DNA from 4 places in the Velazquezella soli genome. Region 1 is predicted to be linked to each of the others. Evidence: predicted binding sites of a transcription regulator. Region 1 holds the regulator's gene; each other region holds the start of a gene.
What was found. The regulator LexA, encoded in region 1, represses DNA repair genes until DNA is damaged. The targets are predictions, from matches to a motif close to TGTTCNNNNTGTGTTCNG.
Positions count from the first base shown of each region.

Region 1 (7,514 bases):
CAAAAGCCCGCGCAGATGGCGCGGGCTCTCGGATAGTCTGCCTCAGTCGACCGGAATGATCAGGCCTTGAGGATCGAGCGGCCCGCGTAGGCGGCCTGCGGCCCAAGCATTTCCTCGATACGGATCAGCTGGTTGTACTTGGCCAGACGATCAGAGCGCGACAGCGAACCGGTCTTGATCTGTCCGCAGTTGGTGGCGACGGCGAGATCCGCAATCGTCGAGTCTTCCGTCTCACCCGAACGGTGGGACATGACGGCCGTGTAGCTCGCCTTATGCGCTGTTTCGACAGCATCGAGCGTCTCGGTGAGCGATCCGATCTGGTTGACCTTGACGAGGATCGAGTTGGCTGTGCCCTGGCGGATACCATCGCGCAGACGGGCCGAGTTGGTCACGAACAGATCGTCGCCGACCAGTTGCACCTTGGAGCCAATCTTGTCAGTCAGATACTTCCAGCCGGTCCAGTCGTCTTCCGACATGCCGTCTTCGATCGAGATGATCGGGTACTTGCCGGCAAGTTCTGCCAGGTAATCGGCCATTGCTTCCGGCTCGAGCGAACGGCCTTCGCCTTCCAGCTCATACTTGCCGTTCTTGAAGAACTCGGTGGCTGCGCAATCAAGCGCCAGGTGAACGTCGTCGCCCGGCCGGTAGCCAGCCTTTTCGACCGACTTCATGATGAAATCGAGCGCTTCCGGAGCGCTCTTCAGGCCCGGTGCGAAACCGCCTTCGTCGCCGACATTGGTGTTGTGACCCTGCGCTGCCAGTTCCTTCTTGAGGACGTGGAAGATTTCCGCGCCCATGCGCACGGCATCCTTCAGCGTCTCGGCGCCGACAGGCATGATCATGAATTCCTGGAAATCGATCGGGTTGTCTGCGTGAGCGCCGCCGTTGATGATGTTCATCATCGGGACCGGAAGAAGATGGGCGGAGGCGCCGCCGATATAGCGATAGAGCGGCAGGCCGGACGATTCGGCTGCGGCCTTGGCAACGGCAAGCGAGACGCCGAGAATGGCGTTTGCACCCAGGCGCGACTTGTTCGGGGTGCCGTCGAGCGCGATCAGGGTCTTGTCGATGTGGATCTGGCTTTCGGCATCGAAGCCGCCGATCGCGTCGAAGATCTCGGTGTTGACGGCTTCGACAGCCTTTTCGACGCCCTTGCCACCATAGCGCTTGCCACCATCGCGAAGTTCGACGGCTTCATGCGCACCCGTGGAGGCACCGGACGGAACGGCGGCGCGGCCCATCGAGCCGTCTTCCAGATAAACATCCACCTCGACGGTCGGATTGCCACGGCTGTCCAGAATTTCGCGAGCGATGATGTCGGTAATGGCGGTCAAGGGTCTCTCCTCGGTTAATGTGCGAGCCTGAATTCGCAGGCTCAGCGAACAGGCGTGTCATCGACATTGTGCGATCGTCGATGACACGCGGATTACAATCCAGTCAATTCGGCGGTTTTTCGACGCCGTCAGCCTTTTGCGATGGCGTCGAAGGCCAGCAGCTTTTCCAGAAGGCGCGGCATGTCCTTCAGGTGGACCATGTTCGGACCGTCGGACGGTGCGTTGTCAGGGTCTTCGTGGGTTTCGATAAAGACGCCAGCAACGCCGACGGCGACGGCTGCCCGCGCCAGCGTTTCGACAAATTCGCGCTGGCCGCCGGAAGAACCGCCCTGGCCGCCGGGCTGCTGCACGGAATGGGTTGCGTCAAAAATAACGGGGCTTCCGAGAGCCGCCATGATCGGCAGCGAGCGCATGTCGGAGACAAGCGTGTTGTAGCCGAACGAGGCACCGCGCTCGCACAGCATCACATTGGGATTGCCGCTTTCGAGGAACTTCGCCTGGACGTTCTTCATGTCCCAGGGTGCCAGGAACTGGCCCTTCTTCACGTTGATCGCGCAACCCGTCTTTGCGGCCGCGACGAGCAAGTCCGTCTGGCGCGACAGGAAGGCGGGGATCTGCAGGATATCGATCGTATCCGCCACGAGAGCGCATTGCTCTTCAGTGTGAATGTCGGTCAGAACGGGAAAGCCGAATTCCGTCTTCAGATCGGCAAAGATCGCCATCGCGTTGTCCAAGCCGATGCCGCGCTTGCCGGAGATCGACGTGCGGTTGGCCTTGTCGAAGGAGGATTTGTAGACGAGGCCGATGCCGAGTTTCTTGCAGAGTTCGACAAGCGTGCCGGCGATCATGAAAGCATGATCACGGCTTTCCATCTGGCAGGGACCGGCAATCAGCGAGAGCTTTGCCGTGTTTGAGAAAACGACTTTCGAACTCCCCTCGCCCACGGACACTTCAGAATTGGCGGAGACTGTCATTTCACTATTCCTCGAAACCGAAAACCACACCTTGCCCCGGGGCTGCCGACACGATCACGCGGCCATCCCTGCGGATGAATGCGACGTCATTAGCAGCAAGGGTGATCTCTGTCACGGCGAGATCGGTGGTCTTGAAGATGATCCCGCGCGCAGCGAGGCGCGACGATAACAAGGGCTTCATCGAAGACCGGAACTCGTCGCTGAACGTGTCGTTGGATTGAATGCGGATGCCGGCATTGGCAGCTGCGATCCACAGACCGTCTTTCCCTTGCTCGGGTTGCGTCTCGAACACGGTTTCGAAAAGCGGCAGAAACTCCAGCGGGTCATCTGCAGAAAATACGATCTCTCGAAGGCCTGTAACGGCGTTTGCGTGCTCATCAAGACCACCGCGATCTGCCGGTAATGCGGCCATTCGCTGGCAGGAAAACAGCAAGATGTCATCGACCTCGGGGACTGCCGCGAACGCCAGACGGAATGAGACTTCGCTCTCCCCACCATCGGGCAACTGCATCGGGCGGGAGAATTGAAGCATCTCGCCCGCAGACATGTGCCCGTCCACAAAACGGATATGATCGGCCGCTGCATCCTGCGTCCCGACGACCACCGCCGATAGACCTTCCCTTTTCCGCTGGCCGCGGAAGCGGATGTCGCGATCGGTGAACACGTTGCCTCGTTTTGCCGCAAGCGAGGCTTGCCGACGGTTCACAATGGCCAGCGGCTCGAGATACGAGCCATCCGCGAAGAATATGCAGGCATTGGCTGTGCCGAAAGGGTGAACACCTTCAGGTGCCACAGTAAAGCCGAGAGCGGTCAACCTCCCCCGCGCTGACGCCAGATCTGCAACGGGCAGAACCAAATGATCGACTGACTTGTTACCCACTTACACCCCCAAAGTCTTATTCCGCAGAACATTGGCTATCGCGGGAAACTCGGCAAGTGCTGCGCACGAACTGAATACGTGATCGAACGCTGAAATGAGACTATTCTTGAGCAAAAATTTGGGGCTTGCGGAACACAGATAGAACATATAGCGTCCGTTCTGCATTTGTTTCCAATTCTGAGGGTCCCATCCATGCTGACACGCAAGCAACAGGAGTTACTTCTGTTCATCCACGAGCGGATGAAAGAATCAGGCGTGCCGCCGTCGTTTGACGAAATGAAGGACGCTCTCGACCTTGCATCGAAGTCCGGCATCCATAGGCTGATCACCGCGCTCGAGGAGCGTGGCTTTATTCGCCGTCTGCCGAACAGAGCACGCGCGCTCGAAGTGATCAAGCTGCCTGACGCCTATGTGGCGAACCTTCATCCGCGACGGGGTTTTTCTCCCAGTGTCATCGAGGGAAGCCTTGGCAAAACGCAACCGGTCGTCGCTCAGAAGCCGGCGCCGGTCATGGCGGACAATCCGTTCTCGACAAACATCCCGGTCATGGGTCGAATCGCTGCCGGCGTGCCGATCTCCGCGATCCAGAACAACACCCATGACATCGCCGTTCCGATCGAGATGCTGGGTTCCGGCGATCATTACGCGCTCGAAGTGAAGGGCGATTCGATGATCGATGCTGGCATCCTCGATGGCGATACCGTCATCATCAAGAATACCAGCACCGCAAGTCCAGGCGATATCATCGTTGCCCTGGTCGATGAGGAAGAAGCGACCCTGAAGCGGTTTCGCCGCAAGGGTGCCTCGATCGCACTGGAAGCGGCAAACCCCGCTTACGAGACCCGCATCTTCCCGCCCGACCGGGTGAAGGTCCAGGGCAAGCTTGTCGGCCTTATTCGCCGCTATCATTGAGAACGCTGTCATCCCGGAGATGCGCAGCAACAGCCTCCGGGATGCCAAAGTCGAATTGTCGCGTTTGCCAGTCATAGAACCGGTGGACGCTCCACGGACGGCTTGAGGTCTGTGCGCTGTCTCGCATCGCCGCCGTAATCTTGATGTCTGGCGCTGTCGCGTTCGGAATAATGGTGATTTCCAGTGCGCCAGTCCGGCGCAACGTCCGCCCGCTGAGAAGCAAGGCGCCGGAGCGGCAAGTATCGAAGCGTGCGCCGGGCGAGACGATGATCCGACCGAAATCGCAGGCAAGACCGGTGTATCGGTTGTCTTCGACAGTGACGATCCGGATGTCCTGAGCAGTCTGCACCGCGCACAGGATTTTCGGCAGACAGGCAAATCGTCCGGGCGTGAATGCTTGAAGAAAGCCCCTGACATATTCGATTTCCCGGCCCGTCAAATCCGGTCGCGAATGTGGTCTAGGGCGTTTGTCATCGCTTTTCGCAAGGCTGGCACCTCCCGCTGGTTCCGAAGAGGCAAGAACCGGCAAGGCGAGCGGTTGTTCTCCGGTCTCAAGCACCAGCGCTCGCCGCCATTGATCGAAGATAAATCCCGGCGGTCGGGTTCGATTGAGGGTGATCTTGTCGTCCTTGATCACGCCGACCGATGCGCCGTCTTCGGATATGACGATATCAGGCCTCGGCGCCGAGCCTGAGCGGACCGCAAAGACCAAAGCCACCGCCATGAACAGCGCGCCTTTCAGCCTCATCTGCGTGCGCAGCAGCGTCAGAAGCAGAAAGCCTGCCGTCGCCAGCGGCAGGAAAAGCGGGTTCTGCCGGCCGATGGCAATATCGCCGCCCCATGCGGCGACGATCTCGGCAATGCGAATGACGATCCGCAACCCCTCGCCCATGATGAACAGAAAGGGAGCATCCAGCCCGAACGGCATCAGCAACATGCCAACAAGCCCTGCCGGCATCACCACGAAGGAAATGATCGGCATGGCCGCGAGATTGGCCGCGACGCCGTAGGTGGTCAGATGGTGGAAATGCTCGATCGAATAGATCGACGTCGAAGTACTGCCGATCAGCGACGTCACCACGATCCCGGCAATGAAATGGAACGTCGCCGCGACACCCGTTATCCACCGGTTGCTACCTTTTGTATCCTCCTTACCTTTCGCGAAATATCGCGTCCAGAGGGCGAACCCTGCCACCAGTGCCGCGGTTGCCGCAAACGACATCTGGAAACTCGGACCCAAAATCTCCGACGGCGAGATGGCGAGGATAATGATTGCCGAAAGGGCGACGTTGCGAAGGCTGATGGAGGGTCGATCGACGAGCACGGCGACCAGCATCACCGCCATCATGATATAGGCCCGCTCGGCGGAAACCCCGAACCCGGAAATCAGGTAATAGGCGGTCGCCATGACAAGCGCACCGAACGCGGCAAACTTCTTGATCGGATAGGCCTGCGCAAAGCCTGGAAACAGCGACAGGACGGAGCGGACGCCGACGAAGAAGATACCGGCTGCCAGCGCCATGTTCAGGCCTGAGATCGCGACGATATGGGCCAGCCCGGACAGACGAAGCGCCTCGGTCGTCTCACGGGAAATTGCACGGCGCTCGTCGGTCACGATTGCGGCAGCAAAAGCGCCCGCATCCCCCTTGACCGTATCGCGGATGCGATTGCCGATTGCGCTGCGAAGCGCAAAAAGCCCTCGCTGCATGTCCGACCATAACCCGGGTTGGTCATCGATCGCCGGTTGTACGCTAGGCGCGCCGTAAAAGAAGCCAACGGCCCCGATTTGATCGAAGTAGGAGGAGAAGGCGAAATCGTTCAATCCGGGAAGCGCCGGGCCAGAGGGTGGCGACAGACGGGCACGGCCGGAAACGCGCTCTCCGATGTCTGCAGGTTCGTGTTGGCTTCTGGCAAGAAGCGACACCCGCTGCGGGGGACGAGCGAGCGTGGGCTCAGATGTCTGCTCGATCCTCACGATATAGCGCCAGCGGCGCTGTGCATCCGCTTCGCGTCGTTCGACAATCCCGCTGATGGTCGTCGTGACGGGCGAATCGAGCACGACCGTCGAACACCGCCAGGTTTCGAGCGCTGCCAGCGCAGAACCGGAGAGAAGCATGCAGAGTACAAGGTTGGCACGAGACAGCGGATGCGCGCGATACCGTGTCAGCCCTGCGGTCACCATCGAGATCGCAAGCATGGTTGCGAGAATGAATGGCGATGGCGTCCAAGGAAGTGCGAACCAGATCGCAGCGCCGGCACCCAGCAAGACAGGCAGGAAGAGGAACCCATGACCGTGGGAAACCTCCTCGCTCAACGACGTGCACAGCCATTTGGAAACGGGCCGGTCTCTGACCACGTATACCCTGAAAACATCCTCGGAATGATGGTCGTTTCGACCATCATTCCGGACTTCCGCGGGCATTGTCTGCGATGCCGATTCGGGCATCCAGAGTGCGATTGCGTGGGGTGTCGAAGCAAGCATCACCGGCTTGCTGCTGGCTGCCTCAAAAATCGCTCCGCCATTCGCCATGATGGTTTATCCCGCCGGCTCCGCTGCAGAGACGGTGATTGATAAACGCAACCTGCGCGTTTATATTCTCCTCGTCAACACATTCGCCAAGCTGCGGTTTTCCTTCACGTTACGGCCTCTTACACCATGAGGTTGGGCATCTTTTAAACGTGGCCTGCCTAAATTATTTTCGCGCTGCACAAAATGTCGCAGGAGCGCTTGGCATCACCTTTAGGATCATATAGCTAACTTGCGACGCTTAACTCTTATGGCGCTTTCTGGGCGCCATGCCGCCAACAGGTTGGAGGATCAGAATGACGGAACAAAGCGCAAATCTCGTACTTGGTGATAAGACAGTCGACCTCTCGGTGCGATCGGGCACCATTGGGCCGGATGTTATCGATATCGCAGCCCTGTACAAGCAAACCGGTGCCTTCACCTACGACCCCGGCTTCACGTCGACTGCATCCTGTGAATCCAAGATCACCTATATCGACGGCGACAAGGGTGTTCTCCTGCACCGCGGCTACCCGATCGAGCAGCTTGCTGAACAGGGTGACTTTCTGGAAACCTGCTATCTGCTTCTCTACGGAGAACTGCCGACGGCTGCCCAGAAGAAGGACTTCGATCATCGCGTAACCATGCACACCATGGTTCACGAGCAGATGAGCCGCTTCTTCACCGGCTTCCGCCGCGATGCGCATCCTATGGCCGTCATGTGCGGTTGCGTGGGCGCTCTCTCGGCCTTCTATCACGATTCCACCGACATCACCGATCCGCACCAGCGGATGGTTGCGTCGCTGCGCATGATCGCCAAGATGCCGACGCTCGCCGCCATGGCGTACAAGTACCATATCGGCCAGCCCTTCGTGTATCCGCAGAACGACCTGGATTACGCCTCCAAC
Region 1 is NZ_CDRNXF010000004.1:2,321,251-2,328,764, forward strand. Features, by position in the region: gene eno (phosphopyruvate hydratase) at 60-1,334, opposite strand; gene kdsA (3-deoxy-8-phosphooctulonate synthase) at 1,463-2,308, opposite strand; gene AC0JZ8_RS14725 (VOC family protein) at 2,313-3,188, opposite strand; gene lexA (transcriptional repressor LexA) at 3,381-4,100, shown strand; gene AC0JZ8_RS14735 (ComEC/Rec2 family competence protein) at 4,081-6,630, opposite strand; gene gltA (citrate synthase) at 6,924-7,514, shown strand, end outside.

Region 2 (7,514 bases), 840 kb from region 1:
CGATCCCGTAAAGCACGATCACGCCGCCCATCAGGGCTGCGATAAAGAAGTTCACGCCCTGCACCAGCCCCGCCTGGTCGCGACCCACCATGATCTGCGACAGATATCCGGTTACCATCGCGGCAAACACCCAGCCGATCAGATAACCGGTCGTCGGCGCCATGAAGACGGCAAGGCCGCCGCGGCCGCCGGACAGAACCGGCAGACCGATCGCTGCAAGTACCAGGACCAGGAGGACCGCGATCGTGCCGCGCTTGGCGCCGAGCACGACGCCGGCCAGCATCACGCCGAGCGATTGCGCCGTGATGGGGACGGGAATGAAACCGAGCATGACCGGCGGCACCAGTCCCAGCACGATGATGATAGCGGCAAACAGGGCGGCCAGAACGAGATCACGAGTAGGCAAATAGCTATTCCTTGACGACTGAATCTGTATCACTTCTGCGCACGGATTGCCCGGGCGTCAATTGCGCTGGCAATCTCGTCGGCATTCTTCAATGTGAGGATGATCAGCGGGACGATGATGGAGAGGGTTCGAGGGCGCAACCCTCGCGCGATATGGGCGTCGCGGATGGCCCGGTGGCGCAGCAGGATTTCCGGAATGAAGCGAAGGACAAGGCCGATCGACAGGCCGATATCCGCAGCTTTTACAAGCCCGAGCTTTTCAAGCGGCAAAGCCGCAAATGTCACTTCCGTAATAAAATCGCCGGTAGTAGTCGTGGCCGTCACCGCGGACGCAAGAAGCGCCAGCGCCGAGAGCCGGAAAAACACGCTGACGGCCTCGACAGGGCTGTTGAAAACCAGCGTGAACAGCGCAACGGCTGCGATGGTGAGGAAAAGAACCCGCAGCCGCAGCCATGTTTGCCGCCATCCGATTCGCAGCGAAGCGAAAAGCAGGCCGCTGGCGACCGCACCGACGCCAAGCACTAACGGCGACTGGATGAGGAACAGAGCAAGGCTTGCGGTAGCCAGCAGCACAAGCTTCGCCCGGGCCGAAAGCCGGTGCAGAAAGCCGCTGCCGTCCATGTAAAGCGTCTTCATGCGGCAAGCTCGCGGTAACGGGCGATGATCTCGGCAGCGTTTCCGTCGCCGGCAAGCCGGCCGTTGTCAAACAACAGAACCCGCTCGAAGCCCGCGATGAGATCGAGGTCGTGGGTCAGCACGATGACGTTTTCGGGGAGCTCGCTGATCGTTCGAGCCACCAGGTTGCGGTTCTTCAGGTCCAGCTGGTTGGTCGGCTCGTCCATGATCAAAATGTCCGGTTCCGTCACCAGAACCGAGGCAAAGGCCGCAAGCTGCAATTCGCCGCCGGAAAGCTCGTGCGAGCGACGGTCGGCAAGATGTCCGATGCCGAAGCGCTTGAGGATCGCCGTCGTTCGGGCCTCGATCTCGGCTTTCGAAAGCTTGCGGGGCGTGAGGCCGAGCGCGATGTCTTCCTTCAGGATCGGCAGGATGATCTGGTTTTGCGGGTTCTGGAAGATGAAACCCACCTGGCTGCGGGCGCGGTCGGTGTCGGCCTTGGTATCGAAGCCGTTGACCACAACAGTGCCGCTAGCGGGAGAAACCAGCCCGTTGATCATCCGCGCAAACGTCGTCTTGCCGGAGCCGTTAAGGCCGATCACGCCGATGCGGCGCTCGGTCAGCCGCACCGTCAGCGGATGCAGCGTGACACGCCCCTCGAAGCGAGCTTCGGCCTTGTCGAAATGGATGTCCAATGCCGGTCCTCGGTTGCTGAACGGTCTATATCGCGGCGGGAGCAGAGCGGGAAGGCGGAATGAAAAGTGAACATTGCATCCGGTCCACTGTCGCCCTAGTCTCGTTGCCATGGCGATTCTGATCGACAATGCCCGGGCAAGACGGATTTTCATCGAACGGCAGCAGCTTTCCGCACCGCCGACCCGTGCGCTCAACAAGGCCGGTCTTCTGCAACTGATCGACGATCTGGGCTTCGTGCAGGTGGATAGTATCGCCACCGTCGAGCGCGCCCATCACATGATCCTGTTTTCGCGCAACCAGACCTATCGGCGCGAACATCTGACGTCGCTCTTGGAAAAAGACGGCGAGCTGTTCGAACACTGGACCCACGACGCCTCGATCATTCCGGCGCGTCTGTTCCGCTACTGGAAGCACCGCTTCCGCCGCCGCGAACCGATCCTGGCCGAGCGCTGGCGCAAATGGCATGGCGAGAGTTTCGATTCCGCCTTCGAGGACACGTTCAAGCACATCTCCGAAAACGGTGCGATCATGTCGCGCGACATGAAGATGGAGGATCACAAATCCGGCGGCTGGTGGAACTGGCATCCCAACAAGACGGCGCTCGAATATTACTGGCACACCGGCAAGCTTTCGATTGCCGGCCGGGTGAATTTCCAGAAGATCTACGATCTGACCGAGCGCGTCATTGCCGCCCACCATCACGAACCCGACGTCAGCCACGAGGAGTTTGTCGACTGGGCCTGTCGCAGCGCGATGGAAAAGCTCGGCTTTGCCACATCGGGCGAACTTGCTGCCTTTTGGGATATCGTCACACCGGAAGAGGCGAGGGACTGGGTGAAGGCCCATCGCGACGAACTCTGCGAAGTCCTGATCGAATCCGCCGATGGCAGCCGGCCGCGTGCGTCTTTTGCCTTTGCAGGCTTTCCCGAGAACCTCGGCGATATTCCCGAGCCGCCGGCACGGGTGAGGGTGCTGAGCCCGTTCGATCCGCTCCTGCGCAACCGCGACCGGGCGGTGCGGCTGTTCGACTTCTTCTACCGCATCGAGGTCTTCGTGCCCGAGCCGAAGCGGCAATACGGCTATTACGTCTTTCCGCTTCTGGAAGGCGACCGCATGATCGGCCGCATCGACATGAAGGCGGAGCGCAAGTCCGGCGTGCTCGATGTCAGGCGGCTGTGGCTGGAAAAGGGTGTTCGGGCATCCGCAGGCAGGCTGGCCAAGCTCGATGCCGAGCTGCAGCGGGTGGGGCGGTTTGCCGGCGTGGACAAGGTCGTCTATCGAGACGGCTGGCGGGACTAGGTCCCGTCAGGCGTTTCATCTCTTGGAAGCGCTCAATCCGGGTGATGCCGGGGACTTAACCCCGCCACCGCAGATACACTGTCGCCAGTGGCGGAATGTCGAGAGCGACGGACGCTGTCTTGCCATGCGCCGACTGGTTTTCCGTCCAGGCTTCGGTCTGGCCAAAATTGGTGCCGCCGTAGATTGCGGCATCGGTATTCAGCACCACTTCCCAGCGTCCCTCGAACGGCACGCCGATCCGGTAGCCATGCCGCGGCACAGGCGTCATGTTGGAAGCGACGATGATCGCCGACTGCCGGTCCTGCGACAGGCGCAGCATCGCGGTAACGGAGTTTTCCGCATCGTCGGACACGGCCCATTCGAAGCCTTCAGGATGGAGATCGCCATACTGAAGCGCCGGCTCGGCCGAATAGAGCGCATTGAGATCGGCGATCAAGCGCTGCATGCCCGCATGATCGGGGCTGTCCAGCAGATCCCAGACAACGGACGCGTCGTGGTTCCACTCGGTCACCTGAGCGACTTCGCCACCCATGAACATCAGCTTCTTGCCGGGATGGCCCCACATGAAACCGTAATAGGCCCGAAGGTTGGCCATCTTCTGCCAGTGGTCGCCCGGCATCTTGCCAAACAGCGAGCCCTTGCCGTGCACCACTTCGTCATGGGACAGCGGCAGCATGAAGCGTTCGGAATAGGCATAGACCATGCCGAAGGTCAGGCTTCCGTGCTGGTATTTGCGATAGACCGGATCTTCCTCCATGTAATGGAGCGTGTCGTGCATCCAGCCCATGTTCCACTTGAAGTCGAAGCCCAACCCGCCGTGCTCGACGCTTTCGGTCACACCCGGCCAGGCGGTCGATTCCTCGGCCACCGTAAAGGCATGCGGGCACCGTTCATGGATGATGCTGTTCAGGTGCTTGAAGAATTCAACGGATTCAAGGTTTTCACGTCCGCCATACTTGTTGGGGATCCATTCGCCCTGCTCGCGGCTGTAATCGCGGTAGAGCATGGAGGCCACCGCATCGACGCGGAGCGCATCGATATGGAAATGGTCAAGCCATTCCAGCGCTGACGCGATCAGGAAGCCTTTCACCTCGTTGCGACCGAGATTGTAGATCAGCGTGTTCCAGTCCTTGTGGAACCCTTCGCGTGGATCGGCATGCTCATAGAGCGCCGTTCCGTCGAACTGCGCCAGCCCCCAGACGTCGGTCGGGAAATGCGCCGGCACCCAGTCGAGGATAACGCCGATCCCGGCAGCATGGCAGCGATCGATGAAATAGGCGAAGTCCTCAGGCGTGCCGTAGCGTCCGGTCGGCGCAAACAGACCGAGCGGCTGGTAGCCCCATGAGCCGCCGAACGGATGCTCCATGATCGGCAGCATTTCGATATGGGTAAAGCCGAGCTTCTTGACGTAGGGCACGAGGCGCTGGCTGAGTTCCACCCAGTCGAGCGTCCGGTTGCCTTCCTCGGCAATCCGCACCCAGGAACCGAGATGCACCTCGTAGACGGACATCGCGCCTTCGCGGGCACGGTCCTTGGCCTGTGCCGCCATCCAGTCGCCATCGGTCCAGCGGAACGGCTTGGACGAAGCGATGACGGAGGCAGTCGACGGCGCCGCTTCTGAGGCACGCGCGATCGGGTCGGCCTTCTGCGCCAGCATATTGCCGTGAGCGTCGAGAATTTCGAACTTGTAGCGCTCGCCATGGGTCAGCCGAGGAACGAACAGTTCCCAGACGCCGGCCTGCGGCCGCAGCCGCATCGGGTGACGGCGTCCGTCCCAGGCGTTGAAATCGCCGACCACCGAAAGGCGCGTGGCGTTCGGTGCCCAGACGGCGAAACGCACGCCGGAAACCCCGTCCACTTCCATCGGGATCGCGCCCAGCGTACGGCCGAGATCGTAATGGGTGCCCTGGCCGATCAGGTGCAGATCGAGATCGCCCAGCAGTGGCGCAAAGGAATAGGAATCCTCGGTTTCCTGGATTGCTTCCGGCCATTCGATGCGCAGGAAATAGGGCGCAGTCGAATTGGTCACGCCGGCAAACAGACCGCCGGGGTGGATGCTGTCCAGCTCCGCGACGACCTTGGCCGTATCGCGCTCGACGACCTCAACCGACAGCGCCCCGGGAAGCAGCACCCGCACCACGGTGAGGTCGCCGTACTGATGGCGGCCGAGAATGGAAAAGGGATCGCCATGACGGCCGTCGACGAGGGCCTGGAGGCCCTCCTCAACGGTTCCGATGATGAGGTCCGTGCGCTCGTATCGCATCACTCTGTCTCTCCCTTGGGTGCATCAGGGGTGGAATTGCTGTCGGTGTCGAGAAGCCGCGCCGCGATGGTCGCAAAACCTGCGAGCGGCAGGGGCAGCCACTTCGGCCGGCTGCGCACTTCGTAGGCGATCTCGTAGGCGGCTTTTTCCAGCAGGAAGAGGTCGAGTATTTTCGACCGCTTCTCGTGCGGGATGTTGAGCGAGTCGGACTTTTCCACAGCATCGAAATAGGCCTGCAGGAATGCCGGTTCCGCCTTGTCGATGAAGCGGCTGACGAGCTCCGGATGACGGGCGTCGTCCACTTCGCTGACGACCTCCCGATCGAGATCGGCCGAGGCTGCGAGATAGCTGAGCGACCGCAACAGGCCGGCCACGTCGCGCAGCGGGTTTGACTTCGCACGACGTTCCTCGAGATCGCGGGCGGGTTCGCCCTCGAAGTCGATGATATAGGCGTCGCCCTCTGCCACCAGGATCTGGCCCAGGTGAAAGTCCCCGTGGGTACGGGTCATCAGCGTCGAAATGGCAAAGCCGGACAGCGTCTCGACAAGGCCGAACAGGTCTTCGCGACGGCTGAGGATCATGCGTGCGTCTTCTGCGGCGCGACCTTCCAGTCCCTCGCTGTTCAGTTCGAGCATGGTCAGGCTCTGGTCGATCTGAGCCGTTACGCCCGCGCGCCATCTCGAGATATCGGCGTCGCCAGCCCAGATCGGGCTGAATGCCTCGTCATCGGTCGGCTGGGCCAGTGCGACATGCAGCTCACCAAGCCGTGTTCCGATGGTGGCCGAAAGATTGACGAGCGGCTTGAAGTGCTCGTCGATCCCTTCGCCCTCGAGCCCGGTCACCACAATCTCGTCGATTGCGCGGCGCAGGTTGCCGAGCATCCAGTTCCAGGCATCGCCCTGATTGCGGATCGCGCGCTGCACGATGATCATCGTGTAGCGGTTGCCCTCCGGCGAGGTGCGGGCGACTTCGCCGAGCAGCTGTCCCGTATTCTGGTAGCCGACATTGGTGAGATAACGCGTCATCTCCACTTCCGGGTGGATACCCGGGAAGATGTGACGGATCAGCTTCACCATGGCGAGATCGCCGATGATCAGCGAGCTGTTCGACTGTTCGGCCGAGAGCCAGGTCACCGGCATGTCGTCGTTGAAGTTGAGCTGGTCGAGAGTGTCGGTGCCGACGAATTCAAGGGCGCCTGAAACGCCCGAGATCACGGCCCGTTCGGACAGTCCGCGGATAACGCCGCGCGCCAGCCCCTCCATGGCAAAGCCGTCGGTCAGGAAACCGACCCGGCGACCCTGACGGATGCGGGCGAGCGCCAACTGCTGGGCAAGCGCCGAAGGCTGGGCTTCATCCCAGGCGATGGCGAGCGGCAGGAGATAGGTATCCAACTTGCCGGCAACATCGACCTCTAGCTCGCCGAGCAGGATGTTGTTGGCAAATGCGATCGGCGTCACGTTGGCAAGCCGCGCCGAATTGAGGATCGAGCCCTTGGAGCCGAACCAGCGGCGTTTCGAGAGGTATGGCGGCAGGATATCCTTGGCAAACATCTTCGACAGCGGCGAGTCTTCGCTGAGCTCCTGCAGGTCACGGCGAACGACCATGGTCACCATGTCCTGCATCTGCTCCGGTGGCTCCTTGCGCCAGACGGGGCCGTCGGAACTTTCCACCAGCTGGAACCAGAAGAAGCCGTAGGGCGGCAGCGTCAGCAGATAGGTCAGCTGACCGATCGGCGGGAACGGCGACATGCCGGACATCTCGATCGGCACCCAGCCGGCAAACTGCGACAAATCCAGTTCCACCGCCTGCGGCAGGCGTGAAAGGTTGGCGACGCACAGGATCGTCTCACCCTCGTATTCGCGAAGATAGGCAAGGATCTTGCGGTTCCCGGGCGTCAGGAAACGCTGCGTGCCGCGGCCGAATGCGGCATGCTTGTTGCGCAGCGCAAGCATCCGGCGCATCCAGTTCAGCAGCGAATGTGCGTCGGCGCCCTGCGCTTCGACATTCACCGCCTCATAGCCGTACTGAGGATCCATGACCGGCGGCAGCACGAGGCGCGCCGGATCGGCCTTGGAGAAACCGCCATTGCGGTCCGGAGACCACTGCATCGGCGTGCGAACGCCGTCGCGGTCGCCCAGATAGATGTTGTCGCCCATGCCGATCTCGTCACCGTAGTAGATGACGGGAGTTCCGGGCATGGAAAGCAGCAGGCCGTTCATCAGCTCGATCCTGCGGC
Region 2 is NZ_CDRNXF010000004.1:3,157,693-3,165,206, reverse strand. Features, by position in the region: gene AC0JZ8_RS19010 (biotin transporter BioY) at 1-406, opposite strand, end outside; gene AC0JZ8_RS19005 (energy-coupling factor transporter transmembrane component T family protein) at 436-1,041, opposite strand; gene AC0JZ8_RS19000 (energy-coupling factor ABC transporter ATP-binding protein) at 1,038-1,715, opposite strand; gene AC0JZ8_RS18995 (winged helix-turn-helix domain-containing protein) at 1,825-3,015, shown strand; gene glgB (1,4-alpha-glucan branching protein GlgB) at 3,071-5,278, opposite strand; gene treS (maltose alpha-D-glucosyltransferase) at 5,278-7,514, opposite strand, start outside.
Region 2: a site for LexA is predicted at 1,771-1,788, ahead of AC0JZ8_RS19000 (energy-coupling factor ABC transporter ATP-binding protein). Genes of this name have one in related genera too.

Region 3 (7,514 bases), 1.8 Mb from region 1:
AACGGCATTCTTGCGGGTGCGCGCCAGTTCGAAGGCAACGCCTGCGATGCGTTCGATCTCGTAGGTGTCGTAGATCTGGGTGTCGATGCCGCGCTTCTGGCCGTTGCCGAGATCGATGATTTCCTTCGGCTCACCGAAATAGACGCCGCCGGTCAGTTCGCGGATGATCAGGATGTCGAGCCCGTCCACCAGTTCGGGTTTCAGCGAAGAGGCGGCGGCAAGCGCCGGATAGCAGATGGCCGGGCGCAGATTTGCGAAAAGCTCCATATCCTTGCGCAGACGCAGCAGGCCGGCTTCCGGGCGCACCTCATAGGGCACACTATCCCATTTCGGACCGCCGACGGCGCCGAACAGGACGGCATCGGCCGCCATCGCTTTTTCCATATCCGCGTCGGAAATGGCGGCGCCATGCGCATCATAGGCGCAGCCGCCGACCAGACCTTCGTCGGTGACGAAATCGGCACTCATGGCGTCGTTCATATGGGCGATGATCTTGCGCACTTCGCCCATGGCCTCTGGACCGATGCCATCACCGGGAAGCAGGAAAAGGTGTTTTGCCATTGTGCAGATGTCCTTGATTGTTCAGGCGGCGGTTGGGCAGCTGTTTCAGGAAGCGCCGGCACCGATGCGTGCGGTCACTTCGATCTCGATTTTCATTTCAGGGGTGGTGAGGCCGCAGACGATCATGGTCGCTGCCGGCCGAATCTGGGCAAATACCGATCCGACGACCTCGACCACAGAATCGTAATCGGCCATGTCGACGAGATAATAGCGCACGCGGACAACGTCCTTCAGGCTGCTGCCGGCTTCGCCAAGCGCTTTTGCAATAGTGGCGAGCGCGTTGCGGGTCTGGTCAGCGACATCGTCAGGCATCACCATCAGGGCATAGTCATAGCCCGTCGTGCCCGAGACATAGACCATGTCACGGTCAACAACTGCTCGGGAATAGCCGATCCGCGCTTCGAAGGGTGATCCCGAGGAGATATGCGTGACCATCTGATGACCCTCAGAGCCAGGGGCGTTCCGTGCTGTTCTTGTCCTCGAAACTCGAGATCACGGCGTCGCTCTTTAATGTCGAAGCAATATCGTCGAGACCTTCCAAGAGGATCTGGCGTCGGCCGGGATCGATGTCAAAATGCAGCGAGCCGCCATCCGGACCTGTGATCTTCTGCGCTTCGAGATCGATCGAAATGACGGCATTGGAGCCGCGATCCGCATCGTCGAGCAGCTTTTCGAGATCTTCTGGAGACACGATGATCGGCAGGATGCCGTTCTTGAAACAGTTATTGTAGAAAATATCGGCAAAGCTGGTCGAGATCACGCAACGGATGCCGAAATCGAGAAGTGCCCAAGGCGCGTGCTCACGCGACGAGCCGCAGCCGAAATTGTCGCCAGCCACCAGGATCTTGGAATTGCGATAGGCCGGCTTGTTCAAGATGAAATCTGGGTTTTCTGACCCATCCTGATTGTAGCGGGATTCTGCAAACAGTCCCTTGCCGAGACCGGTTCGCTTGATCGTCTTCAGGTAGTCCTTGGGAATGATCATGTCGGTGTCGATGTTGACGACCGGAAGCGGCGCTGCGACGCCTGTGAGTTGCGTGAACTTGTCCATGATCTGCCTCCAAGGGAGTTGTCGTGAAGGCCAAATAAAGCAATTTGCCGCCGATTTGAAGGGCATTATGCCTTCAACCGGTACTCCGCTGCGCCAGAGCGCGCAGGCGGAGCGAACATGATGACGCTAGAGGTCGATGATGGTACCGCGGCCGTCGTTCCACACACGGATATCGCGGCTGGCCGGCTTTGGTCCGAACGATTTCGCTCGCACGGGTACAGGGTTCAACCTGGTCGAGATCGCCCTACCAATCGAAAGAAGGACGAGGATGCCGGCAAATGCGACGGTCAGAGACGCTGTAAACAGCGCCGCCATGGCAAGCACCGCAATAGCTGAGGCGACGACGAAAAATGCACGAATGTTTTGCATGGATCATACCTTTCAACGTCTGAAATGTGGGACCGGCGGGCCCCGCTTACAAGTGGTTTCACGACCTCCTGTCTTGCCGAGGGCCAAAAAGCTTGTCACAACCACGTTATGACTTTTCCCAATGATTACATGGTCCCGAAGCGATGGCCGCTTTGATCCGGCGCTCGCTCCTGAGCGTTCCCGCGAGCAACACCCGTGCGCTTTCGAAAATCCCGCAGCTCGACTGCGACGGCGTGATTTTCGATCTGGAGGATTCCGTGGCCTCCGGGCAGAAGGCGGAAGCGCGGGATAACCTCCGCAGAAGCTTTGCCGAGCTGAATTCCGATGGTCTCGAGACGGCTATCCGGATCAATCCGCTCACAAGCGAATTCGGTCCTGCGGATCTCGAGCTCATCGTCGAACTTCTGCCGGATGCGGTGGTCATTCCCAAGGTTGAGCATGCGGACGACGTCCGGGTGATCGCCGAGCGCCTTTCTCAGGCGGGCGTGCCGGAGAGGGTCTCTATCTGGGCGATGATCGAAACGCCGCTCGGCGTCCTCAACGCCGCCGAAATCTCGAGCGTGGGCGGACGGATCAAATGCCTCGTCGTGGGGCTCAACGATCTTCGCAAGGCAACGGGTGTTTTGCCGCAACCGGGGCGGGCCAATCTCATACCCTGGTTGATGCAGGTCGTGCTGGCGGGCAGGGCCTATGGTGTCGATGTGATCGACAGCGTGTTTAACGATTTCAAGGACGAAGCCGCGCTCGAAGCCGAGTGCGCCCAGGGCCGCGCCATGGGATTTTCGGGCAAGATGCTGATCCATCCGGCGCAGATCGACGCGGCCAACCGTCATTTCGGTCCTGATGATGATGCGCTTGAAGAGGCACGCGCCATCATCGAGGCCTTCCGCCAGCCGGGAGCCGAAACGCTCAACGTCATCAACCTCGACGGCCGCATGGTCGAGCGTCTGCATCTCGAAGATGCGGAAAAGCTCGTCGCCAGCGCGTCGGTCATCGCCAACAGAAAGAGAAAGCCATGAAAGTATATCGTTTCATTACCGGTCCTGACGATGCCGCCTTTTGTCACCGGGTGACGGCGGCGCTGAACAAGGGCTGGGAACTCTCCGGTTCGCCAAGCTACGCCTTCAACGGCAAGACGGGCGAGATGCATTGCGGCCAGGCCGTGATGAAGACTGTAGAAGGCAAGGAATACAGCCCCGACATGAAGCTCGGCGAGCAGTAAAAAGCTAGGCCGAGGTGTGTCTGCCAGCGCTGGATCAGCGCTGGCTTGCTTCCTCGGCGCTCGCCTCGATGCGCTCCATGTCGTCGTCACTCAGGCCGAAGTGATGGCCGATCTCGTGGATAAGGACGTGGGTGATGATATCGCCCAGCGTTTCCTCATTCTCCGCCCAGTAATCGAGGATAGGCCGGCGATAGAGCCGGATGCGATTGGGCAGTTCGCCGGTTTCGACCGTAAACCGTTCCGAAATGCCACGTCCTTCGAACAGGCCCAGAAGGTCGAACGGCGTTTCCAGCGCCATGTCTTCGAAAACGTCGTCGTCCGGAAATTCTTCGACCTCAATGGTGAGGTTCGTCGTGAGTTTGCGGAATTCGTCCGGAAGGTGGCTGTAGGCTTCTAATGCCAGCGACTCGAACGTGCTGATCGTCGGCGCATGGCGATCCTGCCAATCATCGGTCTGGTCAATGCGGGCCATGGGATCTCCTTCCAACTCAGGCACATATAATACCTGAAGCAGCTATTTCGAGAAAAGAATCATTGCGATAGCTTTTAGAGGAAAAGATTCCTGATCGGGAGCTGTTGACTCTTTGCCACGTGTCTGGAATCCATAAGAACATAAAGAGAACATTATCGATGGAGTTGACGCCATGGCCAAAGGTGCCTGGGCGCGGGAGAGACTTTTGCCCTGCGCAAGCCGATCTCGGAGACGGAAAGCGGTTGGCGAGCTTGCTCCTGATGCTCGCGTCTGGTCTGGATTGGAACCCGCATGACCGCCTGTTTTCGATCCCCTCTGGCGCATGGACAGAGGCGTATTCTGACACTCGTGTTCCCGCGTCTGTCAACCGACAGAATCGCGCGCCGCCGCTGGGGTATGGACTGGCGGTCTTCCCGCCATCACGACCATCCACCGATCGTCTTTGCCGGGCGCCACGCCGACAGGATGTGCCTGACAGTGCTCGACGCGGCCGCCGAACGCCTTAACCTGGAGCTGGGGCAGGGCGTTTCAGAAGCGCGAGCGATCTTTCCGGAGCTCGACGTGATGGACGAAGACGATGATGCCGACGCGGCGCTTCTGATGGCGCTCTCCGACTGGTGCGACCGATATACGCCACTGGTGACGCTAGAAGGGCGCAACGGGCTCTCTCTGGATATCACGGGCTGTGCGGATTACGGTGGCGGAGAGCAGGGCTTGCTCGGCAATGCCTCCCACAGACTCCGTCAGATGGGTTTCGACGTCAAAGGGACACTCGCATCTTTTCCGGGCGTGTGGAGCGATTCTGCTTCTGCCGCGGACGGAACCTGTGGCGGCGCGTTGTTTCGATCGAGTGACGTCCGAGCGTTTTCAGAGATATCGCAGCGACACAGCAGCCGGTTAGGCATCACTGCCTCCGATCACGGATCGTTGATAAGGGGGTTATGATATGTCAATTACCGGGCTGGATTCTTTCTTGACATCGCTTGTCCTCTTTTGCAAAAAGTCTGTATCGAGGTCAATGTTCTCCAGGTCGATCCAAAATGCTGGTTTGCAGTTGCAATTACATCACCGAAAGGGAGATCAAGGATACGATCATCCAACTCCTCACTGAGGACTGTTGGCAGCTGATCGTTCCCGTCAAGGTCTACCATGCGATGGAAAAACGCGGCCGCTGCTGCGGTTGCTTTCCCAATGTCGTTGATCTGATCATCAAGACCACTGAGGAATATCACGCCCAGCGGCACTCGACGGAAGCTGACGTGATCGTCTATATGTCGCGCTTGAAACAACTCCACGAAGAAAACAGGAGAGCGGACATTGAAAGGCGACTTACAGGTCATCGAGCGGCTTAACGAGGCACTTTTCCTCGAACTTGGCGCTGTGAACCAATACTGGCTGCACTATCGTCTCCTGCATGATTGGGGTTTTACCAAGCTTGCCAAGAAGGAGCGGGCCGAATCCATCGAAGAGATGCAGCATGCCGATCGTCTGATCGACCGCATCATCTTTCTCGAGGGTCATCCGAACCTTCAGACGCTGGCACCGCTTCGCATCGGTCAGAACGTCAAGGAAGTTCTAGAGGCCGATCTGGCTGGTGAATACGATGCCCGCACCGCCTACAAGGCGTCGCGTGATATCTGTCACGCCGCCGGAGACTATGTCTCCATGAAGCTTTTCGAACAGCTGCTGATGGATGAAGAGGGTCATATCGACTTCCTGGAAACGCAGCTCGAACTTCTCTCGAAGATCGGCGAAGAGAGATACGGCCAGCTCAACGCGGAATCAGCCGACTCCGCTGAGTAAAGCTCAAATCATCGACATTCTATCGCTCGAGCCCGGTGGAAGTTGCTTTCACCGGGCTTTGCTTTATCCGACCAGCGCTAATCGGACGTGCAATCAGCCCGCCGGCGAGAGGTGGGCAAATTCCGCGACGACCCGGTCATAGACCGAGCGCTTGAACGGCACGATCAGGCCGGGCAGATCCTGCATCGGCTTCCATTCCCAGGCATCGAATTCAGCCGTATGGCCGCCCGGCGGCGGGTTGATGGCGATCTCGCTTTCATCGCCGTCAAAGCGGAAGGCAAACCAGCGCTGCGTCTGGCCGCGATACTTTCCCTTCAGTCCGATACCGATCAGGTGTTCCGGAAGATCGTAATTGATCCACTCGCCGGCTTCGGCAAGCAGCGTGACGGAACGCATGCCCGTTTCTTCGTAGAGTTCACGATAGGCGGCGGGCAGGGGATCTTCGCCCTTGTCGATCCCGCCCTGCGGCATCTGCCACAGTTGCGGAGACCCGTCGAATTCGCTGTTGCCGGCAGCAATGCGGCGTCCGGCCCAAACGAGGCCCTCGCTGTTGAGCACCATGACCCCGACGCAGGGACGATAGGGAAGATCGTCCGCTTTCACCGGTTTCTTGTGATCCTTGGCCATATCATTCCCCTTGCTTCAAGGTGCCACGCTCTCGCGGGCAAGCGTCGATACACCGACGATTTCTACACCGCGTTGCGAGGCTTCGTCGGCCCATTTGCGGATCGCCGCGATGCTCTCGTCGAAGGCGGAGGCGATGCCGATTGCCGTTCCCTTGCGTTGGGCTATCCGCTCCAGTTCGTCAAGTTTCTTGAGGATCGCGTCGGATTGAAGCTGACCGTCCAGGGTCAGGTCACCGAAGGCGTGCGGCAGTTGCATCGCCTTTGCCAGCACCTCCGTCTTCGACTGGGCCGAGGTGCCGTCATCGAGGAACAGCAGGCCGCGGGAGGCCATGTCGCGCAGGACAGGCTCAAGCGCCTTGACGTCGGAGAGATAGCGGCCGCCCTGGTAGTTCATGATCCCCGTATAGTTGGTGATCTCGCCCATCGCCACATGCAGTCGCTCAAGGTTCTTTGCGGCAGGATCCTTGACGAGAAGCGTGCCTGGTCCGGGGTCGTTGGCCGGATAGTCGTAAGGCTCGAACGGGACCTGGATGAGGATTTCGTGGCCCGCGCGGCGCGCTTCCTGCATCCAGCGCTGCAGGCTGTTGCCGCTTGCAGCAAGGCCCAGCGTTACGCTTGGCGGCAGTTGCTGGATTGCGCGCTGGGTGCCCGTCTGGCTGAGGCCGAGGCCACCGACCACGATCGCGATCCTTGTGCCGCGGGCGCCGGACCAGGGTCGTGCATACTGGTCCATGGGTCGCATGCCATCCTCGCCGAGGATCGGCAGTTTGCCGTATTCCGTGTCTTCCAGAAGAGACGTATTCGGCTCTGCCGCAAATCGCGGGTCCTGGCCAATTCTCTGGGCATTGATAAGGACGGGACCGTTTCCATCCCTTGCGCGCGGCGTGTATTTTGTCACGACCGAGCCGTCCGCCATCCGGTTCTGCTCAATGGTCGCGCCGGAATTCGGATTGGACCGGGGCATGCCGTTGGGGTTGGCATTTTCGGGAGAAACTGCATCATCGGCAGGTGTCTTGGGGGCGATCGCCGTGGAGGAGGGGGGCTCGCTCGAGGCGATGCGCTCAAGCTGAGGGTCGTTTCGCATCGCATAGATCGACAAGCCGACGACGGCAATCACGCCGATGCTTCCTAAAACGGCAACGGCCGACAGGCGACGCGCCGTTCGTCGCTTCGGCGGCCGGTTTTGACCGAGCGGTGCATGGAGATCGCTGCCCAAGGGATATGCCCGCGTCTGCGCTGCCGAAATGAATGCGGTCAGGCGGCTGTGATGAAACAGCCGCCTGACCGGTTTGCCTGATTAGTTCTTGACGGCGGCCGCAGCCTTGTCGGGGCTTGCCGGGAAGGACGGGTCTGTCTTTGTCCCATGCAGCAGGTCCATGGCATAGTTCAGCTGCAGGTCGTCCTTGGTTT
Region 3 is NZ_CDRNXF010000004.1:489,514-497,027, forward strand. Features, by position in the region: gene leuB (3-isopropylmalate dehydrogenase) at 1-561, opposite strand, end outside; gene AC0JZ8_RS05980 (RidA family protein) at 607-996, opposite strand; gene leuD (3-isopropylmalate dehydratase small subunit) at 1,007-1,612, opposite strand; gene AC0JZ8_RS05990 (hypothetical protein) at 1,739-1,981, opposite strand; gene AC0JZ8_RS05995 (HpcH/HpaI aldolase/citrate lyase family protein) at 2,125-3,000, shown strand; gene AC0JZ8_RS06000 (DUF1737 domain-containing protein) at 2,997-3,203, shown strand; gene AC0JZ8_RS06005 (metallopeptidase family protein) at 3,238-3,675, opposite strand; gene AC0JZ8_RS06010 (DNA polymerase Y subunit UmuC family protein) at 3,967-4,620, shown strand; gene AC0JZ8_RS06015 ((2Fe-2S)-binding protein) at 4,716-5,027, shown strand; gene bfr (bacterioferritin) at 4,993-5,478, shown strand; gene AC0JZ8_RS06025 (RNA pyrophosphohydrolase) at 5,572-6,105, opposite strand; gene AC0JZ8_RS06030 (divergent polysaccharide deacetylase family protein) at 6,121-7,320, opposite strand; gene AC0JZ8_RS06035 (S41 family peptidase) at 7,402-7,514, opposite strand, start outside.
Region 3: a site for LexA is predicted at 3,810-3,827, ahead of AC0JZ8_RS06005 (metallopeptidase family protein). Genes of this name have one in related genera too.

Region 4 (7,514 bases), 2.2 Mb from region 1:
GCCAGAACTTGTGTCGATGATGCTCGCCATCCGCTTGGCAGTGACTGAGGATGTGGGGATGATGGCTCCGACCTGTTTTGGACCGTCGATCCATCCCTTGAAGAAACGGATCTCCTCGTCAAACTTCCGGCCGAGCCGTTCCTTCAAACGCAGTTCCATCAGGTCGTCCCCTCCAGTTTCATCCAATGTGAACCGTTTTGCCGCAAACACAAGATGAAATGTCGCAAGCGGAATACGGCACAAAAAAGGCGGCTGGGGTTAACCGAGCCGCCTGGTAAGATGCTATACGCGCATCGGCATCAGCACATAGAGCGCATCGTCGCCCGCCGTATCACGAACCAGCGTCGGTGACCCCGCATCCGCCAACATGAAGATCGCGTCGTCGCCGGAAAGCTGGGCGGTGATGTCGAGCAGATATTTGGCGTTGAAGCCGATTTCCATCGCGTCATATTCGTAGCCGACGGCCACTTCTTCCGTGGCGCTGCCGGAATCCGGATTGTTGACCGTCAGCATCAGCTGCCCTTCGGACAGCGACAGCTTCACGGCACGTCCGCGCTCCGAAGAGATGGTCGAGACGCGGTCCACGGCCTTGGTGAAGCTCTGGCAATCGACGCGCATTTCCTTGTCGTTGCCGGTCGGGATGACGCGCTGGTAATCGGGGAATGTGCCGTCGATCAGCTTCGATGTCATGACGATCCCGCCGATCGACAGGCGGATCTTGGCGTCCGAGACTTCCACCGTCACGAAGGCTTCCGGATCATCGACCAGCTTCTGCAACTCGCCCACGGTCTTGCGCGGCACGATGATGCCAGGCATGCCTTCAGAGCCGGATGGCGCCTTGAGATCTGCACGGGCAAGGCGATGGCCGTCGGTTGCAACAGCGCGCAGCTTCAGGTCGCCACCGGCCTCGATCGTGTGGAAGAAGATGCCGTTCAGATAATAGCGGGTCTCCTCGGTCGAGATCGCAAACTGGGTGCGGTCGATCAGCATCTTGAGATCGGTCGCCTTCATCTTGAACGTATGGCTGAAGCTGCCGGCGGTGAGATCCGGGAAATCCGTTTCCGGCAGGCACTGCAGCGAAAATTTCGAACGGCCGGACTGCACGGTCATGGTCGCGCCGTCGGCGCTGGTGGCGAGCAGCACTTCCGATCCGTCCGGCAGCTTGCGGACGATTTCATAAAGCAGATGCGCCGGCACGGTCGTGGCGCCGGACTGTTCCACCATGGCCGGTGTCGATTCCGTCACTTCCAGATCAAGGTCCGTCGCCTTCATGTCCAGGCTCGCGTCGGACGCGCGCAGCAGGATGTTGGACAGGATCGGAATCGTGTTGCGCCGTTCCACGACGCGGTGCACGTGATTCAGCGACTTCAAGAGATTGGAGCGCTCAAGAGTAATACGCATGGACACTATCGCTTTCGACCGTGGCGATCCGGCTGGCCGGACCACCTGATATTCTCTGCCGGCCATTGCGCAGCCGGAACATGTGGACCGGCAAAATGGCAGACATTCGGATGCGAAAGCAAGAGCAGAACCGTCCCCGCGCCATTTGAATTGCTTGTTCATACCGCACTTGCACACAGAAAACGCAACGCCGCGAAACCGGACGCGCAAAACATCGCCGGCCTCTGCTTGCCGAAGCCTGCGGCCTCGACCATAACAGGCGATGACCCTCGACCAATCTTCAGAGCAATCCACCGAAACCGCTGCCGAACCCGTCAAGGGACAGCGCGGTTACCGCGTCGGCAACACGTTTATCGCTTCCCGCCCCATCGAGCCGGCGCTCTATCTCGTCGCCACCCCGATCGGCAATCTCGGCGATATCACGCTGCGCGCGCTCGAAACCCTGTCCGGCGCCGATGTTTTGGCCTGCGAGGACACAAGGGTGACCCGCGTGCTGCTCGATCGTTACGGCATCGTCAATCGCCCTTATTCCTACCACGAGCACAATGCCAACGAAGCCGGGCCGAAGCTGATTGCGGCACTCGAAGCCGGCAAGTCTGTGGCGCTGGTCTCCGATGCCGGCACGCCGCTTGTGTCGGATCCCGGCTATCGCCTCGGCCAGATGGCGATCGATGCCGGTTATCGTGTCGTGCCGATCCCCGGCGCGTCCGCCCCGCTTGCGGCCCTCGTCGGTTCCGGCATGCCGTCGGATGCTTTCCTGTTCGTCGGGTTCCTGTCTTCCAAGGACAAGGCCCGCCGCGACCGGCTTGCGGAGCTTTCAAAGATCCCGGCAACGCTGATCCTGTTTGAATCGCCCCATCGCATCGCTCACACTCTCGTTTCTGCAGCCGATGTGCTCGGCGGTAGCAGGCTTGCCTGCGTCTGCCGGGAACTCACCAAGACCTATGAGGAGTTTCGCCGGGGCACGCTGGCAGAGCTTGCCGCGCATTACGGTGACGGCCACAACATCAAAGGCGAGATCGTCCTCCTGATCGAACCCCCAGCGCCTGAAGAGGCGCCGGGCGAGGTGGAGGTCGATGCCATCCTCCAGGACCTTTCCAAAACGCATCCGACGGCAAAGGCTGCGACTGAGGCGGCGCGGATCACCGGCCTGCCGCGCAAGGATCTCTATCAGCGTTTGATCGCCATGAAGAACGGAACTTGATGGATCGCGATGGCACAACGGGATGAGATCGGCGCCAGACGCCGCAAGGCAGAGCGCCGCGGCCATGTCTCGGAGTATGTCGCTGCCGCCTATCTCATGCTGAAAGGCTACCGCATCCTCGCCATCCGCCACCGCACGAAGCTGGGCGAGATCGATCTCATCGCCCGCAAGCACGATCTCGTGGTGTTCGTCGAGGTGAAGGCGAGACAATCCGAGATGCAGGCGCTCGACGCCGTCTCCTACGCATCACAGAAACGGATCCGGGCCGCGAGCGATCTCTGGCTGCAGAAACGCAAGGACGCATCCGGGTTATCGCAGCGATACGACATCATCGCCGTCCTGCCGGGAAGGTTTCCCCGCCATTTTCAGGATGCGTTCTAGGCCTTTGGCAGCAATGCCAAGTCGCCGGCAGTTCGGAATATCTCGGCCACGGTTGCCTTTCGGGGTTCGTCGTCCTACATCAGGCGGGCCAATCCTAGGGGACTGAAGTCATGGCGAAAATTCGCAAGGTCGCATTTCAGATGGACCACATTTCCGGTATCAACATTGCCGGCGATTCCACTTTCGCCATGGCGCTCGAAGCGCAATCGCGCGGTTACGAGCTGTTCCACTATACGCCCGACCGCCTGACCATGCGCGACGGCCGCATCTTTGCAGCCCTTGAACCGCTGCAGGTGCGTGACATCAAGGGCGATCACTTTACCCTTGGCGAAAAGGAATCCACCGATCTGTCGACCATGGATGTCGTGCAGCTTCGCCAGGATCCGCCCTTCGACATGGGCTACATTACATCCACCCATCTGCTGGAGCGCATCCATCCGAAGACGCTCGTCGTCAACGACCCGGCCTGGGTGCGCAACTCGCCGGAAAAGATCTTCGTCACCGAATTCGCCGACCTGATGCCGCCGACGCTGATTTCCCGCGATCCGGCGGAGATCGCCAAGTTCCGCGAAGAGCTCGGCGATATCATCCTGAAGCCGCTTTACGGCAATGGCGGCGCCGGCGTGTTTCATTCCGCCCGCGATGATCGCAACTTTACCTCGCTACTCGAAATGTTCGGCCAGATGTATCGCGGCGAACCCTATATCGCGCAGGCCTACCTGCCGGCCGTGCGCAAGGGCGACAAACGCATTCTTCTCGTTGACGGCGAACCGGTCGGCGCGATCAACCGCGTGCCCTCGGAAACCGACAGCCGCTCCAACATGCATGTCGGCGGCCGTGCCGAGGCGACCGATATCACGCCGCGCGAAAAGGAAATCTGCGCCCGTATCGGGCCGGCTCTGCGCGAGCGCGGCTTCATCTTTGTCGGCATCGACGTGATCGGCGATTACATGACCGAGATCAACGTCACATCTCCGACGGGCATCCGCGAAGTGAAGAAGTTCGGCGGTGCTGACGTCGCGAGCCTCATGTGGGATGCAATCGACGCCAAGCAGAGCTGATAACCGTTCACATCTGTTCTCGTTATGCAACTTGATGCACGCTGTCTTCGTCTCATGCGCGAAATTGTTCACTACCTGTTCTTGAAATTCACCGTCAATCGTGCGAGCTTTCAACCTGCGGCACGGTAGGCGGGAATTTCCCCACCTTAGCTTGCGCAAGTGGGCGGGTCGGAATGGTCGCGCGTATCAGAACGGTAGCATTTCAGGGCATTGAAGGCATTCCGGTCGATGTGCAGGTCATGATCGGGCCGGGCAAGATCGGCATGCATATCGTCGGCCTGCCGGACAAGGCAGTCGCCGAAAGCCGAGAGCGGGTGCAGGCAGCGCTGCATGCCTCGGGTCTCGCCATGCCGCCGAAAAAGGTCACGGTCAATCTCGCGCCTGCCGATCTGCCCAAGGAAGGCAGCCATTTCGACCTCGCGATCGCCGTCGGCCTGATGGCGGCACTCGGTGCCGTTCCGGGCGACATGCTGGCCGACTATGTCGTGATCGGCGAACTCAACCTCGATGGAACGCTTGCAGCCGTTGCCGGTGCGCTTCCGGCAGCCATCAGCGCCAACGCAATCGGAAAGGGCCTGATCTGCCCGGCGGAAAGTGGAGCGGAGGCGGCATGGGCTGGCCCCGGCGTCGATATTCTTGCACCCCGCAGCCTGATTGCGCTCGCCAACCATTTCCGCGGCACGCAGGTCATGTCGCGCCCTCAACCGGCCGTGCGCGCACCGCCCGCCAATCTGCCTGACCTTGTCGATATCAAGGGCCAGGAAAGCGCCAAACGCGCGCTCGAAGTCGCGGCTGCCGGCGGCCATAACCTCTTGATGGTCGGTCCGCCCGGTTCGGGAAAATCGATGCTCGCCGCCCGGCTTCCATCGATATTGCCGCCGCTATCGGCCACCGAACTGCTCGAAGTCTCGATGATCCACTCCATCGCCGGCCAGCTTTCGGGCGGAAAGCTGTCGGATCGGCGGCCCTATCGCATGCCTCACCATTCCGCCACGATGGCGGCACTGGTCGGCGGCGGTCTGCGCGCGAGGCCCGGAGAAGCCTCACTCGCGCATCACGGCATCCTCTTTCTCGACGAGTTTCCGGAATTCTCGCCCCAGGTTCTCGATGCGCTTCGCCAGCCGCTGGAGACAGGCGAATGTGTCATCGCCCGGGCCAATCACCGGGTGTCCTATCCGGCCAGCATCCAGCTCGTTGCCGCCATGAACCCGTGCCGTTGCGGTATGGCGGGCCAACCGGGGCATAGCTGCGCCCGAGGTCCGCGCTGCGCTTCGGATTATCAGGCGCGTATCTCCGGCCCGCTCATGGACCGCATCGACATCCGCATCGATGTCCCGGCCGTCTCCGCAAGCGATCTAATCCGCCCGGCGCCGGCAGAACCGAGTGCCGGCGTGGCAAGGCGGGTGGCGGCCGCACGCGACAGGCAAAGAGAGCGCTTCGAAGGCGAGGGCCAGTACACGGTTCTCACCAACGCGCGCTGCTCCACCGCCATGATCGAGAAATTCGCCGAGCTCGATGCGGGAGGGCTGCAATTGTTACGCGACGCGGCGGAAAAGCTGAAATTCTCCGCCCGCGGCTATCATCGGGTCTTGCGGGTGGCGCGGACGCTGGCCGATCTCGACGCGAAGGATGGTATCGGCAGAATTCACCTCGCCGAGGCGATCTCCTACCGCATGGCCGGGGAGCGCCCCACGGTATCCGCCTGATTGACCTAGATCGGTGTCACAGGATTCCGGCAGACGTCAGACGCCGGTGGATCCGAACCCGCCGGCGCCGCGTGCCGTCGCACTTGCCTCGGAAACTTCGACGACCTGCGCCTGGACAACGGGCGCGATCACCATCTGCGCGATCCGCATGCCGCGGGTAATGACGAAGTCCTCGTCGCCCAGATTGACCAGCAAAACCTTCACTTCGCCGCGGTAGTCGCTGTCGATCGTGCCCGGCGTGTTGAGGCAGGTGATGCCGTTCTTGAAGGCAAGCCCCGAACGCGGGCGGATCTGCACCTCGAACCCGGCGGGGATCTCGAACACGAGACCGGTCGGCACCAGGGCGCGCTTGCCGGGTGCGATGGTCAGCGGCTCGCCATCGGTCACGGCGGCACGCAGGTCCATGCCGGCAGCGCCTGATGTTTCGTAGGCGGGCAGATCGAGGTCCTGCCCGTGCGGCAGACGCAGGACATTGAGCACAGGTGAGGAGGGGGCTTGAATGATCATTGCCCATTACTTTGCGCCGCAGCGCGGCAGGTCAATTGCAATGGCGGGCTTTAGTCGCTAGATACCGCGGCAATTCACAGGATATAAAAGATGGCCGAAACCATTGCAGAGGCGGTCTCCCGCCGCCGCACATTCGCGATTATTGCGCATCCGGACGCGGGCAAGACGACGCTGACGGAAAAGCTGCTTCTGTTCGGGGGCGCTATCCAGCTCGCTGGCGAGGTCAAGGCCAAGAAGGATCGCATCCAGACGCGGTCCGACTGGATGAAGATCGAACGCGAGCGCGGCATCTCGGTCGTGACGTCGGTGATGACGTTCGAATATGCCGACAAGGTCTTCAACATTCTCGATACGCCCGGCCACGAAGACTTCGCGGATGATACCTATCGCACGCTGACGGCAGTTGATGCGGCGATCATGGTCATCGATGCCGCCAAGGGCATCGAGCCGCGGACGCTGAAGCTGTTCGAAGTCTGCCGCATGCGCGACATTCCGATCATCACCTTCATCAACAAGATGGACCGCGAAAGCCGCGACATTTTCGAGGTTCTCGACGAGGTCGAGGAAAAGCTGGCGCTGGATACGGCCCCCATCACCTGGCCGATCGGTCGCTCCAAGAGCTTCTGCGGAACCTACCACCTGGCCGATAACCGGGTGCGTGGTCCAGACAGCGAGGACGCGATCTCGGTCAACGGACCCCAGGCCGTCGCCGACCGACTGCCGGAAAACGAACGCCCGGCCTTCGTCGAGGAAGTCGAACTGGCGCGGGAAGCCTGCCGCCCGTTTGACAGAAAGGCCTTTCTCGAGGGTCACCTGACGCCGGTCTTCTTCGGCTCGGCGCTGCGCAATCTCGGCGTCCGGGATCTGATCACGGCACTGGCCGATTTTGCTCCGCCGCCGCGTGACCAGGTCGCCGATATCCGCACCGTGCATGCAAGCGAAGACAAGATGACGGCCTTCGTCTTCAAGATCCAGGCCAACATGGATCCGAACCACCGCGACCGTATCGCCTTTGCGCGCATCTGCTCGGGCAAGCTGGAGCGTGGCATGAAGGCAAGGCTTGCCCGCACCGGCAAGCAGATGGGCCTCACGGCGCCGCAGTTCTTCTTCGCCTCCCAGCGTCATATCGCCGATACCGCCTTTGCCGGTGATGTCGTCGGCATTCCCAACCACGGGACGCTTCGTATCGGCGATACGCTGACGGAAGGCGAAAATCTCGTCTTCCAGGGCGTCCCGAACTTCTCGCCGGAAATC
Region 4 is NZ_CDRNXF010000004.1:140,848-148,361, reverse strand. Features, by position in the region: gene pmtA (phospholipid N-methyltransferase PmtA) at 1-159, opposite strand, end outside; gene dnaN (DNA polymerase III subunit beta) at 283-1,401, opposite strand; gene rsmI (16S rRNA (cytidine(1402)-2'-O)-methyltransferase) at 1,664-2,605, shown strand; gene AC0JZ8_RS04300 (YraN family protein) at 2,615-2,986, shown strand; gene gshB (glutathione synthase) at 3,097-4,047, shown strand; gene AC0JZ8_RS04290 (YifB family Mg chelatase-like AAA ATPase) at 4,221-5,753, shown strand; gene dut (dUTP diphosphatase) at 5,790-6,260, opposite strand; gene AC0JZ8_RS04280 (peptide chain release factor 3) at 6,351-7,514, shown strand, end outside.
Region 4: a site for LexA is predicted at 4,113-4,130, ahead of AC0JZ8_RS04290 (YifB family Mg chelatase-like AAA ATPase). Genes of this name have one in related genera too.